One region of the Guyparkeria sp. SB14A genome, then DNA from elsewhere that is predicted to be linked to it. Evidence: predicted binding sites of a transcription regulator. Region 1 holds the regulator's gene; the other holds the start of a gene.

What was found. Region 1 encodes FliA, which starts transcription of late flagellar genes. Its sites were predicted from a motif close to GCTAAAGTTNNNNNNNNNNCNGCCGATA; they were not measured.
Region 2: a site for FliA is predicted at 3,352-3,379, ahead of flgM (flagellar biosynthesis anti-sigma factor FlgM). Genes of this name have one in related genera too.

The regions. Positions count from the first base shown of each region.
Region 1 covers NZ_SWAW01000021.1:561-8,569, reverse strand. Annotated here, with positions in the region: gene FAZ79_RS08565 (chemotaxis protein CheW) at 1-267, opposite strand, end outside; gene FAZ79_RS08560 (ParA family protein) at 267-1,103, opposite strand; gene FAZ79_RS08555 (chemotaxis response regulator protein-glutamate methylesterase) at 1,100-2,182, opposite strand; gene FAZ79_RS08550 (chemotaxis protein CheA) at 2,186-4,303, opposite strand; gene FAZ79_RS08545 (protein phosphatase CheZ) at 4,395-5,165, opposite strand; gene cheY (chemotaxis response regulator CheY) at 5,175-5,561, opposite strand; gene FAZ79_RS08535 (RNA polymerase sigma factor FliA) at 5,686-6,393, opposite strand; gene FAZ79_RS08530 (MinD/ParA family protein) at 6,405-7,295, opposite strand; partial or broken gene flhF (flagellar biosynthesis protein FlhF) at 7,292-8,009, opposite strand, start outside.
Region 2 covers NZ_SWAW01000005.1:90,734-98,742, reverse strand. Annotated here, with positions in the region: gene ftsE (cell division ATP-binding protein FtsE) at 1-91, opposite strand, end outside; gene ftsY (signal recognition particle-docking protein FtsY) at 262-1,473, opposite strand; gene rsmD (16S rRNA (guanine(966)-N(2))-methyltransferase RsmD) at 1,654-2,259, shown strand; gene flgN (flagellar export chaperone FlgN) at 2,289-2,786, opposite strand; gene flgM (flagellar biosynthesis anti-sigma factor FlgM) at 2,935-3,252, opposite strand; gene flgA (flagellar basal body P-ring formation chaperone FlgA) at 3,446-4,210, opposite strand; gene FAZ79_RS03710 (chemotaxis protein) at 4,514-5,473, shown strand; gene FAZ79_RS03705 (protein-glutamate O-methyltransferase CheR) at 5,482-6,285, shown strand; gene flgB (flagellar basal body rod protein FlgB) at 6,399-6,812, shown strand; gene flgC (flagellar basal body rod protein FlgC) at 6,865-7,272, shown strand; gene FAZ79_RS03690 (flagellar hook assembly protein FlgD) at 7,313-8,009, shown strand, end outside.

The sequences.
Region 1 (8,009 bases):
CTCGGCAGTCACGTCGCTGGCCGCGCCGGTCTCCCCCTCGTCGGCCGGCTGCTCGACGGGGGCGGCGGGCGCCGGGGTGGCGTCGGCGGCGACCGGGGCTTCCTCCGGCACGTTGATCACCTTGAGCCCGGGCGCACGACGGGGTGCGCTGGCCTCGGGCTGGCCATCGGCCTCGGGGTCACGCAGCAGCCCGTCGAGGTAGGCCGTGATCGCGGCGTCCTGATCGACGATCGACTGCCGGCTGTCATGCTGCTTTTCGGCGGCCATCAGCGGGACTCCTGCAGACGGGCACCGCTGGCACCCAGCTCGGCGGCGGGCGCCATCGCCTGCCCCCCGACGTGGGTTTCCAGCCAGTGGAGAAACTGCTTGTACGCCTCGCTGCCGCGGGCGTCCGGTTGGATCATCGGCAAGGGCTTGCCCTGGCGACTCGCCTCGCGGAACTGGGTGTCGATCGGGATGACGTCGGTCCAGACGTCGTCGTGATAGCGATCGTGCAGGATGCGCAGCGTGTCGTGGGAGGCCCGCGTACGACGGTCGAACATGGTCGGCAGGATCACGTACTCGAGTCGCTGCCGGCGCGAGCGCTGCACCATCGCCAAGGTCCGCAGCATCCGCTCGAGGCCCTTGAGCGCGAGGAATTCGGTCTGCACCGGCACGATCAGGAACTCGGCCAGCGCCAGGGCATTGACCATGGTCACGCCCAGGATCGGCGGGCAGTCGATCAGGACGTAGTCATAGTCGTCGCGGATGCGGTCGATCGAGCGCTTGAGCACCAGCCCCATGCCGTCACGCATGCCGAGCTGACGGTCGAGCGTGGCCAGCGCCGTGGAGGCCGGCATCAGGCTGATGCCGTCGAACGCGGTGGGGTGCACCACGCGGGCCGGGTCGAGCGGCTGGCCCTCGGCGGCCGACTTGAACAGCGAGTAGACACTCGCGCCCGGGGCCTCGGGTTCCATGCCGAAGTAGACGGTCATGGAACCGTGCGGGTCGAGGTCGACCAGCAGCACCCGCTTGCCTTCGCGGGCGAGATGCCCGGCCAGGCTGACGCTGGTGGTGGTCTTGCCCACCCCGCCCTTCTGATTCGCTACGGCCCAGATCTTCATCGCAATGCCCCTCCGATCGCCGCGCCGATCTGCCCCAGGGGCAGGATCGACTCGGCCAGGTTTGCCTTGGCCACGGCCGCCGGCATCCCGTAGATGACGCTGGTCGCCTGATCCTGCGCCCAGACATGACCGCGCGCCGCAGTGACCTGACGCGCCCCTTCGGCGCCGTCGTCCCCCATGCCGGTCAGCACCACCGCCAGCAGGTCGTCCCCGGCCACGCGCGCGGCCGAGGAAAACGCCAGGCTGACGCTCGGCCGGTAGTGTTCATCGGCAACCGGGGCGCGCAGGTTGAGCTTGTAGGCACCGTGCCGTCCGGCGAGCTCGCCGTGCTTGCCACCCGGGATGACGTAGGCGGTGCCCGGGCGGAGCACCTCGCCGTCGGAGGCCTCGATCACGCGGATCGGCATGGAGTCGTTCAGCCGCTGGGCGAACGGGCCGGTGAAGGCGCCGGGCATGTGCTGGGCGATCACGATCGGCACCGGAAAGTCCGTGGGCAGCTTGCCGAGCACGGCCGGCACGGCGGCCGGGCCACCGGTCGATGCACCGATCACGACCAGGCCCTGGCGGCTGAGAAAGCCGCTGGGCGCACTTCGCCCGCCGCGTTGTCGCGGTTCGGAAGCCGCCGGAGGGGTCTCCGAACGTGCCCCGGCACCAGCCCCCCCGGAGCCGGACTCGCGCTGCGAGCGCAGCGCCAGCATACGTACCCGCGAGCACAGCCGCCGCCCGGAGCGGGCCAGCGTATCCTCCGGGTCGTCGCCGTTCTTGGGAAAAAAGTCGACCGCGCCGGCATCCAGCGCATCGAGCGTGGCCTCGGCCCCGGCCTTGGTCAGGGCCGAGAGCATCAGGATGGGGGTCGGGCAACGATCCGTGATCCGTCGCACCGCCGAGATGCCGTCCATGATCGGCATCTCGACGTCCATGGTGATGATGTCGGGCTTGAGTTCGCAGGCCTTGAGCACGGCCTGACGGCCGTTTGACGCCTCGCCCACCACTTCCAGGCGCGGGTCGCTGGAGAAGACCTCACGCAGCGCACGGCGAAAGAACAGCGAGTCGTCGACGATCAGAAGGCGGATCGGCATCGGTCAGGCCACCGAACGCAGGCGTTGACGACCACGGCCGGTGTTGCGGCGCACCATGCCCGGCAGGTCGAGGATCAGGGCGATGTGTCCGTCGCCGGTGATGGTCGCGCCGGCAAACCCGTCGACCACCCGCAGGAGCTCGCCCAAGGGCTTGATCACCACTTCTTCCTGGCCGATGACCGAGTCGACCACCAGGGCCATCAATTGCGCGCCATGCTGGACCATGACCACCTGGTCGGTCTCGCAGCGCGTGCCCGGCTTTTCGCCACGCAGGGCCAGCCAGTCGGTCATGCGGAACAGCGGCACGGCGCGGTCGCGCACCGTGATGGTCGACTGGCCGTCGACCACGTTCACTTCCTTGTCGGCCATCTCGAAGATCTCGTTGACCACCGACAGCGGGATGGCGTACTTGCGACCGGAGACGATCACCATCAGCGTCGGCAGGATCGCCAGCGTCAGCGGTACCTTGATGTTGATCTGGGTACCCTCGCCCTGCACCGAGTCGATGCTGATGGTGCCCGAGAGCTTGGTGATCGCGGTCTTGACCACGTCCATGCCCACGCCACGACCGGAAATGTCGGAAATCTGGTCTTTGGTGGAAAAGCCCGGGTGCAGGATCAGCTCGAAGCATTCCTGGTCGGTGAGGCGCTCGGCGGTGTCGGGATCGACCACCCCCTTCTCCACGCCCTTGCGACGCAACACCTCGGCGTCCATCCCGGAGCCGTCATCCTGGATGGACAGGCGAATGTGATCGCCCTCCTGCGCGGCCGAGAGCAGCACGGTACCCGCGCGATCCTTGCCGTTCGCCTCGCGGTCGTCCGGCATCTCGATGCCGTGGTCGACCGCGTTGCGTACCAGGTGGATCAGCGGGTCGGCCAGGGCCTCGACCAGGTTCTTGTCGAGGTCGGTGTCCTCGCCCTCGAGCTCGAGGTTGACCTCCTTGCCCAGCGTGCGCGCGGTATCGCGCACCACCCGCGGGAAGCGGCCGAACACCTTCTTGACCGGCTGCATGCGGGTCTTCATCACCGCGCCCTGCAGGTCGGAGGTGACCATGTCGAGCGTGGCGATGACCGAGGCGATCTCCTCGTTCTCGAAGGTCGACTTGAGCGTGTTCATGCGGTTGCGCACCAGCACCAGCTCGCCCACCAGGTTCATGATGCTGTCGAGCCGTTCGGTATCGACACGCACGGTGGTTTCCACCGGGGCCTTGTGGGCGTCGGCGCCCTTGGCCTTGGCCTCCGGCTTGGTGGACTCGGCAGGCTTTGCCGCCGGCTTGGGCGGTTCGCTCTTGGCGGCGGCCGGCTGCGGCGACGGCGCGGGGGCAGCCGCCTCGGCCGGCTCATCGGCCTTGGGGGCCGCGGCCGTCGGCCCCTTGCCCTTGCCGTAGAGCCCGTCGAGCACCGCCTCGAATTCCTCGTCGGTGATCTCGTCGGAATCCGCGGCGCTGCTCGCCTCCTCGGCGTTGTCGGCATCCGCCTCCGGCGTCGGCGCCTGGAACTTGCCCTTGCCGTGGAGTTCGTCGAGCAGGCTCTCGAACTCCTCGTCGCTGATCAGGTCGTCGGCGCCGCCGCTTGCCGACGGGGATTCCGACTCGGCAGCATCCAGGTCGGCGAGCATGCGATCGAAGGCGTCGTCCTCGTCGGCCATGGGCTCGGTGGCCGGGGTGGGTTCGGCGCGCGCGGAGGCCTCGCTCGGGGCGGGCTCGGCCGGGGCGGCGGGCGCGGGGGCGTCGTCCTGGTGGGCCAGCCCCTCGATTTCCTTGAGGAAGGCCTTGGAGACGTCTTCCGGGTACTGGCCGCCACGCAGGGCGTCGAACATGTCGTTGAGCACGTCGATCACCTGCAGCATCACGTCCATGATGCGGCTGTTCATGGTGATCTCGTGGTTGCGCAGCAGGTTGAAGATGTCCTCGGCGCGGTGGCAGACCTCCACCAGCGGGTGCACCTCGAGGAAGCCGGCCCCGCCCTTGATGGTATGGAAGGCGCGGAACACCGAATTGAGCCGGTCGGCGTCATCGGGCGACTGCTCCAGCTCGATCAGCTGCTGATCCAGCCCGTTGAGCAGCTCACCGGCCTCGATCAGGAAGTCCTGCAACAGCTCGTTGTCGGGTTCGAATGCCATGCTTGCCTCTCATTCGCTCGGTGGCGTTTCCCTGTGGGCGCCACGTTCCTGCCCGGCCGTGCCGGACGGGCAATTTTCTCGACCGGCCGGGTCAGAACCCCAGGCTGGCGAGTAGGTCGTCGACGTCGTCCTGGTTCTTGACCACGTTGTCCCCGGCGTTGGGCAACTGCGGCCCGACGCCGTCCTCGGCCCGCTCGACCGGGGCGGACCTGCCGTCCTCTCCCTTGGCGCCGCGTACCGGGGCGGTAATCTGCAACAGCCCGACCAGCTTTTCCTCGAGCTGCTCGAGCAGGTCGATCACCCGCATCAGGAGCTGGCCGGACAGGTCCTGGAATTCCTGGGCCATCATGATCTCGGTGAGCTGCCCCTTGAGGCGCTCGCCGCAATTCGTGGTCGAGTCGAGGTAACGCGTCATCGAGTCGACCACGCCGCCCAGGCGAGCGTTATCGGCCTCGCTCGCGGCGACTTTAGTCAGCTCGCCCTTGAGTCGCTGCGAGCGATCGACGATCTGCTCGGCAGTGGGCGTGGCTTCCTCGGTGATGGTCAGGGTGCGCGTGGCCGCCTGCTCGGTCAGGGTGATCACGTAGCGAAGGCGGTCGCGCGCGTCCGGCATCTCGTCCTCGGCCAACGCGCCCAGGCGCTCGTCCTCGGCGAAGCTCTTCAAGGTGTCGTGCACCTCGCGGGTCATCCGCCCGACCTCGTCGAAGATGTTGCCCGAGTAGGCAGCCGTGAGCTCGCCGATCAGTTGCGCCTCACCGGCCGAATCCTCGTTCTCGATCGCTTCCACCAGCGCGCGGGCATCGGCCAGGCGCTTCTCGCGACCGACCACCGGCTGGAAATCCTGCTCTTCTGTTTGAGTCATCCCGCGCCCCTACGATTCGACGCGTTCGAAGATCTTGTCGATCTTCTCCTTGAGGGTGGCCCCGTTGAACGGCTTGACGATATAGCCGTTCACGCCCTCCTGGGCGGCGAGCACGATCTGCTCGCGCTTGGCCTCGGCGGTCACCATCAGCACCGGCAGACTGGCGAGGTTCGCATCGGCACGGACCGCCCGCAGCAGGTCGATGCCGGTCATGCCGGGCATGTTCCAGTCGGTGACGAGAAAATCGAAATTGCCCTGCTTGAGCAGCGGCAATGCCGTCTGGCCATCATCGGCCTCCTCGATGTTCGTGAAGCCAAGCTCCTTGAGGAGGTTCTTGATGATCCGGCGCATCGTGGAGAAATCGTCCACCACGAGGATCTTCATGTTTCGGTCCATTTTCGCCCCTGGGATCGTTTGTCAGTACCAGGCAGGTTGCCTTGTTCGGGTTGCTTGATAGGGTCTATCGGCGCCGACCGGAAATAATTGAGCCCGTCGCAGCAACGGGCGCGGTATCGGTCGGCTATTTCCAGGCGTTCATCGCGGTCTTCAACCGCATGATCGCCTTGTTGTGGATCTGGCAGACGCGCGACTCGCTGACGCCGAGCACCGCGCCGATCTCTTTCTGGTTGAGTTCCTCGACATAGTACAGGGACATCACCAGTCTTTCCCGTTCGGGGAGCTCGTCGATGCAGTCGGCGAGATCGCGCTGGAAGTGATCCTCGGCCAGCGCCTCGTCGGGTTGCCGGCTGTTGGGATCGGCGATGTCGAAGGTCTCGTTTTCCGATTCGCCGCCGTGATCGAGCGAGCCCACGTGCACCGAGGAGGAATCGGTGAGTGCGGCGTGGTACTCGTCGAGGGTGATGCCCATGCGCTCGCAGACCTCGGCATCGCGCGCCTCGCGCCCGGTCTCGGACTCGATCTCCGCCACGGTCTGGGCGATCTCGCGCTGGCGCCGGTAGACCGAGCGCGGCGCCCAGTCGTTGCGACGCACCTCGTCGAGCATCGCGCCACGGATGCGCAGCCCGGCGTAGGTCTCGAACGACGCGCCCTTGTCGCCATCGAACAGGCGCGCGGCATCCAGGAGCCCGACCATGCCGGCCTGGATCAGGTCCTCGGCCTGGACGTGCGAAGGCAACCGGCCGAGCAGGTGGAAGGCGACCCGCTTGACGAGATCGGCGTGCTTGGCGACCAGTGCTTCGGTCGATCCGGCCTGAACGTTCTGATACATGGCGCGTGCATTCATAGCAGGTTCTCGGGGTCCAGCTCGGCGTTGTTCACCAGTCGCTCGACGAAAAACTGCAACTGCCCCTGCGGCCCGCGCGGCACTGGCCACTGGTTGACCTTGTCCGCCATCGCCGTGAACGCCCGCGTCGACTTCGCCCCGCCGTAAAGCTGCACGACGGTCTTCTGACGCTGCACCGCCCGACGCAGGTAATCGTCGAACGGCACCGATCCCATGTGGGTGAGCGTCACGTCGAGAAACCGCTTGGCCGCCACCGAGAGCTTCTCGAACAGCCGCCGCCCCTCGGCGGCATCGCGCACCATGTTCGCGACCACGTGGAAGCGGGTGACGTCGTGCTCGCGCGATAGCACCTTGATGACCGCGTAGGCATCGGTGATCGAGGCGGGTTCGTCACAGACCACCACGACCACCTCGCTGGCCGCCTCGGCGAAGCGCACCACCGAGTCGGCGATGCCCGCGGCCGAATCGACCACCAGGGTGTCGACCGGCCAACGCATGCCGGAGAAGGCCGAGATCAACCCGGCGTTCTCGGCGGGCGTCAGCCCGGCCATGCTGGCCACCCCGCTGGCCGCCGGCAGGATGCCGATGCCCTCGGGGCCTTCGAGCATGATCTCGTCGAGGGTCGCCTGCCCGGCGAGCACGTGGGACAGATTGCCCCGGGACTGTAGACCAAGCAGGACGTCGACGTTGCCGAGCCCCAGGTCGGCATCCATCAATACCACCCGGTCGCCGCTGCGGGCGAGTGCCACGGAAAGGTTGACCGAGACGTTGGTCTTGCCCACGCCGCCCTTGCCGCTGGTCACGGCGATCACCCGCACCGGGCGATTGGCGTTGGCGTGGCGCGCCCCGTCGGCCTGGTCGTGGCCGCTGACGGGTTGGGTTGTCATCCGGCTTGATTGAGCATCCACAGCGGATCATCCCGGTCGGTGTGTTCGAGTTGTGACTGCCCCATTTCCAGGGCCTGCTTGATCAGGTCGGCGGCCTTCGGGAACCAGAGGTCCTCCGGCACGCGCTGACCGACGCCGGCGCAGACCAGCGGCAGCCGGTGCGGCTCGCCGTCGGCCCCGGCCAGCGGGCGGACCAGGGCGGCGAGCCCGCCGCCGAGCAGGACGGTCTCGTCGAGCTTGGTCAGCACGGTGCCGTGCAGCGGCAGGCCGGCAAAGCGTTTCTTGACGTCCTCGAGCGCCGGGTACTGGGCGTTGGCGGACAGCACCAGCAGGAGCTTGACCGCCTCGCCCGCGCCCATCAGGGCCTCGAGCTTCTGCATCATGCGGAAGTCGCGCTGCGACATCCCGGAGGTGTCGATCAGCACCAGGTGCTTATCGGATACGGCCTCGAGCAGCTGCGCCAGGTGCGTCTCGTCCCGGGCGATGTGCAACGGCACATTAAGGATACGGGCGTAGTTGCGCAACTGCTCCTGGGCGCCGATGCGGAAGCGGTCGGTGCTGATCAGCGCCACCGAGTCGCGGCCGCGATGCAGGACCGAGCGCGCGGCCAGCTTGGCAAGCGTGGTGGTCTTGCCCACGCCGGTCGGGCCGACGAAGGCATACACGCCGCCGGCCTCGACCGGGTCTTCGGCCCGGTGCTCGAGCTGCTCGCCG
Region 2 (8,009 bases), on a different contig from region 1:
CCATGCGCCCGGCCGGCAGACGAAAGCTGATGTCCTGAAGGCCGAACTGCCCGTTGGCGTAGCGACGGGAAACGTTGGCGAACTCAATCATGGCGGCGGGCACCTCGTGGGCCGTTTGATGTTGGTGTCGCCACCTCGTTCGTTTCCCGGCAATCGGCTTGCTCTGTCTGGTCGGTCACGGCGCGGCTCCTTCCACTTTTCTCGGTTCGCCCGCTCGGTGTTTGGTCGGCGCATTCGCGGTCACGGCTCAGGGCGAAGCGCTCAGTCGGCTTGACGGTCGAGCAGCGCGTCGACAAAGGCACGCGGCTCGAAGGGGCGCAGGTCCTCGGCTTTCTCGCCAACGCCGATGAAGTGAATCGGCAGGCCGAGTTCGTCGGCGATGGCAAAGACGATGCCGCCCTTGGCGGTGCCGTCGAGCTTGGTGACGATCAGCCCGGTGAGCTTGACGGCCTGATTGAACTGGCGTGCCTGGACCAGCGCGTTCTGCCCGATGCTGGCATCAATGACCAGCAGCACCTCGTCCGGCGCCTCGGGTTCAGCCTTGCCGATCACGCGGATCAGCTTGCCCAGTTCGTCCATCAGGCCCGACTGGGTGTGCAGGCGGCCGGCCGTATCGACGATCAGGATGTCACTGCCGCGCGCCTTGGCCGAGCTGACGGCATCGAAGGCCACCGAGGCCGGATCGCCACGGCCCGGTTCGCCGATCACGCGGACGTCGTTGCGTTCGCCCCAGCGAATCAGCTGCTCGACGGCGGCGGCGCGGAAGGTATCCGCGGCGGCCAGGGTCACGTCGCGGCCTTCGGCCTTGAAGCGATGCGCGAGCTTGCCGATGCTGGTGGTCTTGCCGCCGCCGTTGATGCCGCAGACCACCATCACGTGCGGGCGACCCGCCTGGCGACGGGCCGGCGGTTCGTCGGGCTGCACCGCCTCCAGGCGTTCGATCATCAGGCGGTAGAGGGTCTCGAACAGGTGTTCGGGGTCGTTGACGTGCTTGCGGCTGACCTCGTCGGTCAGCTCGTCGATCAGGGCCGCGGTCGTTTTTTGGCCGACGTCGGCCATGATCAGGCGCGTTTCCAGCTCCTCGAGCAGGTCGTCGTCGATTCGCTTCTTGCCGAGGAAGAGATCGCCCAGCCCTTCGGTCAGGCCCGAGCGGGTCTTCGCCAGCCGGCTGAACAGCGAGCCGGACTGTTCCGGTGCGGGGCGCGGCGCCGGGGGCTCGCTCGGGGTGGATGACGCGGTGTCGGATTTCTGGCGCCGCGTGTCCTGCTCCGTGACGGTCAGGTCGTTGGCGGGCGTGGCGGCCGGTTCCTCGTGGATCGGGGGCGGCTCGGCGGGGGTGCCGTGTTCCGAGGCCGGCTCGGGCGGGGTGGGCTCGTCATCGCCGGTCGAGGTCTCGACGGCGGGCTGGTCGACCTCGTCCTGGCCCTCGGTGGCGTCGTTCTTGCGCTTCTTGCGTCTGAGAAATCCGAACATGACGTTGCTTGTCTACCTGGGTTCGCGGCGGATGACTGCCGGGGCGTCCCGGCGTGGCGTGGCCGTGAACTGGCACTGGCCCGCATGGCGCCGACGGAGTTTATCATGCGGCCATTGCCGGTCGGGGGTTCAGGGGCCCTTGATCGCCCGACGTTTACGCGATTCGCAAGGAGTGTCCTCATGCCCAGCACCCCCAAGGGGAGAAGCCCGGCGCGCGGCGAGCAGGTGCGCATCATCGGTGGGGAGTGGCGCTCGCGCCGCCTGCGTTTCCCCCCGGCCCGCGATTTGCGCCCGACCCCCGACCGGGTGCGCGAGACGCTGTTCAACTGGCTGGGTCAGGATCTCGCCGGTTGGCGGGTGCTCGACCTGTTCGCCGGCAGTGGTGTGCTCGGGATCGAGGCGTTGTCCCGTGGAGCCGCCTGGGTGGGGTTCGTCGAACGCTCGGCGCGCGTGGCACGGTCGCTCGAGGAAAACCTGGCTCGATTGGATGCCCCGGCGGAACGTTTCACGATCTGGGCCATGAATGCCCGTCACTGGTGGTCGTCACCGCCCCAGAGGTTCGAGGGTCCGATCGACCTGGTGTTCCTCGATCCGCCGTTTCGTCAGCCCGAATTGCTTCAGGAGGCGCTCGACGCGCTGGCCGAGGCCCCCTGGCTTGCCGAGGATGCCCGGGTGTTCGTCGAGGGCGGGGCGCCGGAGTCCCTGCGGCTCCCCGAGCGATTCGTGGTCAGCCGCGAGACGCGGGCCGGGGAAAGTCGGTCGCTGTTGCTCGATCGGGCGGGCTGACGGGGCGTGCCGGGTGCCGGCGCCGACGATCAGGCGTCACCGAGGGTGCGGCCGCCTCGACCGGTATTGCGTTCGGTGCCGCCGGCGGTGTAGAGCGAGCCGGCCGGCTCGTCACGCTGGGTGAGAAAGTCGATTCGTTCGCCGAGGAAGTGATCGATCCGCCGCAGGGCCATCAGGTTGGTTTCGGATAGGTCGCGAAACCGCCGTGCCGTCTCCTTGAGTTGCTCCCAGTGGGCCCGTGTCTGCCCGTCTTCATGCTGGAGTGCCGCGTCCGTGTCGGTCTCGCCCTGCGCGGCGAGCCAGTCCAGCCGGGCCTGTTCGGCATGGGCCAGCTTCTCGTTGTGCTCGCGGATCCGGCGGAAGACCTCGTCGAACTCGTCGAGTGACGGGGTTTCCGGCCGGCGCAGCAGCCCGGCGAGGGTCTCGTGCTCGTCGAGCAGGGCCTGCGCCGGCTCGAGCATCGCGGCGAGCCAGTCGCTGGTCGAGGGGCTGTTGTCGGCGGGGCTGCTGGAATCGAACTGGGTCATCGATGGGTGCCTGCTTGGGGCTTCTGCCGGATTGTCATGGATGGCAGCGTGAGCATACGAATTGTGGACGCCCAATAGAAGCACCCCGGTCGGGAACGCCCGCCGGGGTGTATTTCCTGGCATCGCGCCGGCGCCGCGTTCCGCGCCCTTAGAGGGTCTCGAACTGGCGCAGCTTCTCGGCGATGCGGCTGGAATCGATCTGGTATTCGCCCTGGCTGATCAGATCCTTGATCCGATCGACCTTGGCCTGGTCAAAGGGGGCGGATTCGGCCATCGCGCGGCCCATTTCCTGGAGCTGGGAGGCCCCACTGGAGAGCGTCACGGCGTCATCCTCCTTGATGCCGTTCGTCGCGCTGCCGGAGGCTCGCTGGCTCTCGCCCTTGGCCTCGGTCCGGCCGCGGGACGAGTCCACTGACCCGTTCGGGCCCAGGTTGCGCGGGCCAAAGCCGTTGATTTCGTTTGCCATGATGCTTGATCCTTCCTGTCTCGGACGATGTGTCCGCGCCGCGGCACGGGCCGGGCTGGCAGGCGTCTAGGTTAACGTAAAATCGCCTTCGCCCTTGAACATCGGCCGGTGGGCGGAAAACTTTAGCCCCGACTGAAATACGTCTGCGGGGCGAGGTTCGTACGTTTCCCGTTCGTCGTGACGGGGTGTGGCGTCAGCCGCCGATCGCCTCGACGGTGCGGCTGTCGATCACGACCGTCTCGATCACCTTGCCCGAGCCGGTGTTCTTCACCTTCACCCGCTGGCCGACGCCAGCGCGACCCTGCACCTCGCCAGTCGAGCCCACCACGAAACCGCCCCGGCCGATCTGGATGGCGACGATGTCGCCGCGTTCGACCACGGCATTGATGCCGAGGTTGTGGGCGGTGACCAATTGACCCGATTGTAGCGGTTGGGTGGCCACCATGCCGATAAGTTCCGCGGGGTCGGTGTAGTACTGCCGACGCGCGCGATTGGCGTCCACGGTGGCGAGGTCGAGGTCCTCGGCAGATAGCACGTCGCCGGCAGACAACGGCCGGGCCGCGACGACGGCCTGCTGTCGCCGGGTGAGTTCGACCGGGACGTAGATGCGCCAGGGCGAGGAGCCGTGGCAACTGACCTTCACCGTCTGGCGTCCCCGATTGAGATTCAGTGGGCGGCCCTCGTTGATTTCCAGCGCCTGATCGCACACCCCCAGGCGCAGCCGCGGGTCGAGGCGCCCGGCGCGCAGCGTCAGGCGGTCGTTCCCGCTGCCCTGGGCCGCGAGGAACGCGTCCATGGCCTGGCCGACCTGGGCCTGGACGGTCTCCGGCGGCTCGCCCGGCGCCGCCTGGAGCAGTGTCGGCGCCAATAGGAGCAGGGCGGACAACAGCATGCCGCTCATCCGGTTGGCGGCGCGGGCGTGGCGGGTTGCTTTGATGTGTGAGTTAAGACGACTCATCTGTAAACCGTTACGTCCTCGGGCTGTGGTTTGCCTTGCATCGACGTAGCAAGCACTTACCATGCCAGCCGTATGAACCGGCGCGCGTCCGGAGGCCCGGGCGGTTGCGTGGGGCAACCGGTGGTCGACTGCGCTACCATGCCCTTACCCCTTTTCAATATTGGTGCGGCGATAGCCAGCGCCGTTGTGGGAAGGGATGCGATGAGACGCTAAAGATTGCGCCCGTCGCGCCGATACGCCGGTTTAATAACGAACACCAATCGTGTTCCCGCCACATTCCGCGTCACCAGGACAGGACTAGCCGTGAAAAGCAACGTGATGTCATCCGTCGATTCCCGCACCCAGCTCGCCGGTCGCAACCGGTTGGAATTGCTGGTGTTCGGCCTCGGTAACGATCAGCGGTTCGGGATCAACGTCTTCAAGGTCCGCGAGGTAATCCGTTGCCCCAAGCTGACCGACGTGCCGCATTCGGACAGCTCGATTCGCGGGATCGCCGATGTGCGTGGCCATACCATCACCGTCATCGATCTGTCGGAGGCGATCGGCAAGGGCCGCATGACCGACGAGCAGGTGGAAAACGCCTTCGTCATCATCACCGAGTACAACCGTGCCGTGCAGGGCTTTTTGGTGCACTCGGTCGATCGGATCGTCAACCTCTCCTGGAAGGAAGTGCTGACCCCGCCGAGCGGGACCAACAACTCCAATTTCCTCACAGCCGTGGCGCGAATCGACAAGCAGCTGGTCGAGATCATCGACGTCGAGCAGATCTTCGCGCGCGTCGTTGGCGTGGCCGATACCGTCTCCGACGACGTGATCGGCGAGTACGGCGAGATTGCCAAGGGCTCGGACCTGGTGCTGGTGGTCGACGACTCGGTGGTCGCGCGCAAGCAGGTGGAAAGCACGCTTGAGCAGATGCACCTGAAGTCCGTCGTGACCAAGAACGGGCAGGAGGCGATCGACACGCTGCGCCGCTGGAAGGAAAAGCAGCCCGAGCAGCTCGAGCGGCTGGCCATGGTCGTCTCCGACATTGAGATGCCCACCATGGACGGTTACACGCTGACCTCGCTGATTCGCCAGGACTCGGCCCTCAAGGGGATCTACGTCATCCTGCACTCCTCGCTCAGTGGGGTGTTCAACGAGAAGATGGTCAAGCAGGTGGGGGCCGATCGCTTCATTCCCAAGTTCCACCCGGATGACCTTGCCCGGGTCGTGGGTGACGCCCTTCGCCGCCATGAGGTGCACCACGCCGTGGACGAGGCTTGAGCCGCGGCATGAAGGCCGAAACCTTCGACCGGTTCTGCGCGTTCCTGGAGCAGCACAGCGGGATCCTGCTGAGCCGCGACAAGCAGTACCTGGTGGAAACCCGCTTGTCGCGCGTCGCCCGGTCGAAGGGCTACTCGACGGTCGAATCCCTGATCGAGACGCTCCTGTCGCGTCGGGATCGCATGCTCGCGCGCGACGTGGTCGATGCCATGACCACCAACGAAACCCTCTGGTTCCGCGATGGCTACCCCTTTGCCGCGCTGGAGAAGAAGTTCTTTCCCGAGGCGGTGGCAGCGAAGAAGGCCACCTACCGGGTCTGGTCGGCGGCCTGCTCGACCGGCCAGGAGGCGTTCTCGATCAGCATCATCGCCGAGGAACAGCGGGTGCCGTTCAACCTCGAGATCGTCGGCACCGATATCTCCGAGGCGGTGGTCGAGAAGGCCCGCCGGGGGGTGTTCGATGACCTGTCGCTCGGGCGGGGGTTGTCGCCGGAGCGCAAGCGTCAATTTTTCGTCAAGGCGACCGACGGCTGGAAGGTCGCGCCCCAGATCAGCCGTCGCACCCAGTTCCGGGTCGGCAATCTGCTCGAGCTGCGCCCGGAAGCCCGTCGCTACGACCTGGTGTTCTGTCGCAACGTGCTCATCTACTTCTCGCGGGACACCAAGGCGAAGATCATCGATCGTATCGCCGATACCCTGGTGCCCGGCGGCTACCTGATCCTCGGCGCCTCGGAGTCGCTTACCCAACTCTCCGACCGTTTCACCCCCGAGCGTCTGCCCACCGGCGGCACCGCCTACCGACTCAAGAGCTGATCCCGGTTGGGTTCCTTGGGTGCTCCCCGCACCCTCTATCAAGCCTCGGTTTCAAAAACTGGCACGCTTATCGCATAAGCCCTCGGCACTGACATTGTGTCGAGGGTTTTTTCATGTCGATCATCAATGACCGCCTGCTTGGCATCCACGACGATGCCCTGATTCTCCAGGAGCGCAGCCTCAAGATGCGCGCGGAGAACATCGCCAATGCCGACACCCCGGGCTACAAGGCGCGCGCGATGTCGTTCGATCGGGCGATGGAGACCGCGTTGCAGAGCAAGTCCTCGTCTGCCGGTAGCGCCGGGCGCCTCAAGACCGAGGATCCGCGCCAGATCGGTGGCGGCGGCGTGACGTCGGGGATCCGTGAGGGGTTTTCGGTGCCGGATGCGCCCGCCCTGGATGGCAACACGGTCGATCTCGACAAGGAGCGAGTGGGCTTTACCCAGGACGCGGTGGGTTACCAGACGACGCTTTCGTTTCTCAACAGTCGTGTTTCCGGCATCAAGAAGGCCCTGAGTGGCCAGTGATGACCGCGCCGGATTTCCGCGAACTACACTTTTCAGTCAAGGCAGGTGAAGCATGAGCTTGTACGACGTTTTCAATATTTCCTCCTCCGCGATGGCGGCGCAGTCGACGCGCCTGAACACCACCGCATCAAACCTGGCGAATGCCAACGTCGATGCCTCCTCGCCGGAAGAGGCCTACAAGGCAAGACAGCCGGTCTTTCAGACCGTGCTCGAAGCCAATGGCGGGCGCGGTGTGAAGGTGGTGGGCATCACCGAGTCGCAGGCGCAGCCGGCGCCGAAGCATGATCCGGGCAACCCGCTGGCCGACGAGAATGGGTACGTCTACAGCTCGAACGTCAACCCGGTCGAGGAGATGGTCAACATGCTGTCGGCCTCGCGTACCTATCAGACCAACGTCCAGGTGATGGACACGACCAAGCAGCTCGCGATGCGCACGCTGCAGCTTGGCCAGAGCCAGTAAGGCCGGAACGTGAAGGCCGAAAACCGGCAAGGGGCATGACATGACCAGTTCCGTGAACAGCGACATCTACGCCGACCTCGGGCTTGCCGCGCGCAAGAGCAGTGAGGGTGAGAGCAAGAACAAGCAGAATCTCGATCAGACGGATTTTCTCAAGCTGCTGACCACGCAGATGCAGAACCAGGACCCGATGAAGCCGATGGACAACACCCAGTTCGTCGCGCAGATGGCTCAGTTCTCCTCGCTCGAGGGCATTACCCAATTGAACGAGACTGTCTCCGGCTTCCAGGAATCGGTGCAGTCCAACCAGGTGATGCAGGCCTCGTCACTGGTCGGCAAGGCCGCCATGGTCAAGGGCGATACGGCTCAGATGTACCACATGCAACAGGCGGATGGCAGCACGGCACCATCGGGGATTCTGGGCGCGGTCGACGTGCCCACCGGTGCCTCGAAGATGAGTGTCGAGATCACGAACGCCAGCGGGCAGGTGGTCAAGTCCATCGACGTGCCGGTGGATGGATCGGATCGACCGTCCTTTTCCTGGGACGGCCGACTGAAGGACGGGCGGATGGCGCCCGAGGGCAACTACAAGGTGAACGCGACGGCCACGGTGGACGGCAAGGGGCAGGCGCCCCAGACCTACGTCGGGGCGGTGATCAGCAGCGTGGGCGTGACCAAGAATGGTCCGGAGCTGAATCTCGACGGCTTGTCGTCGGTGAAGCTATCGGATGTCGTTGAAA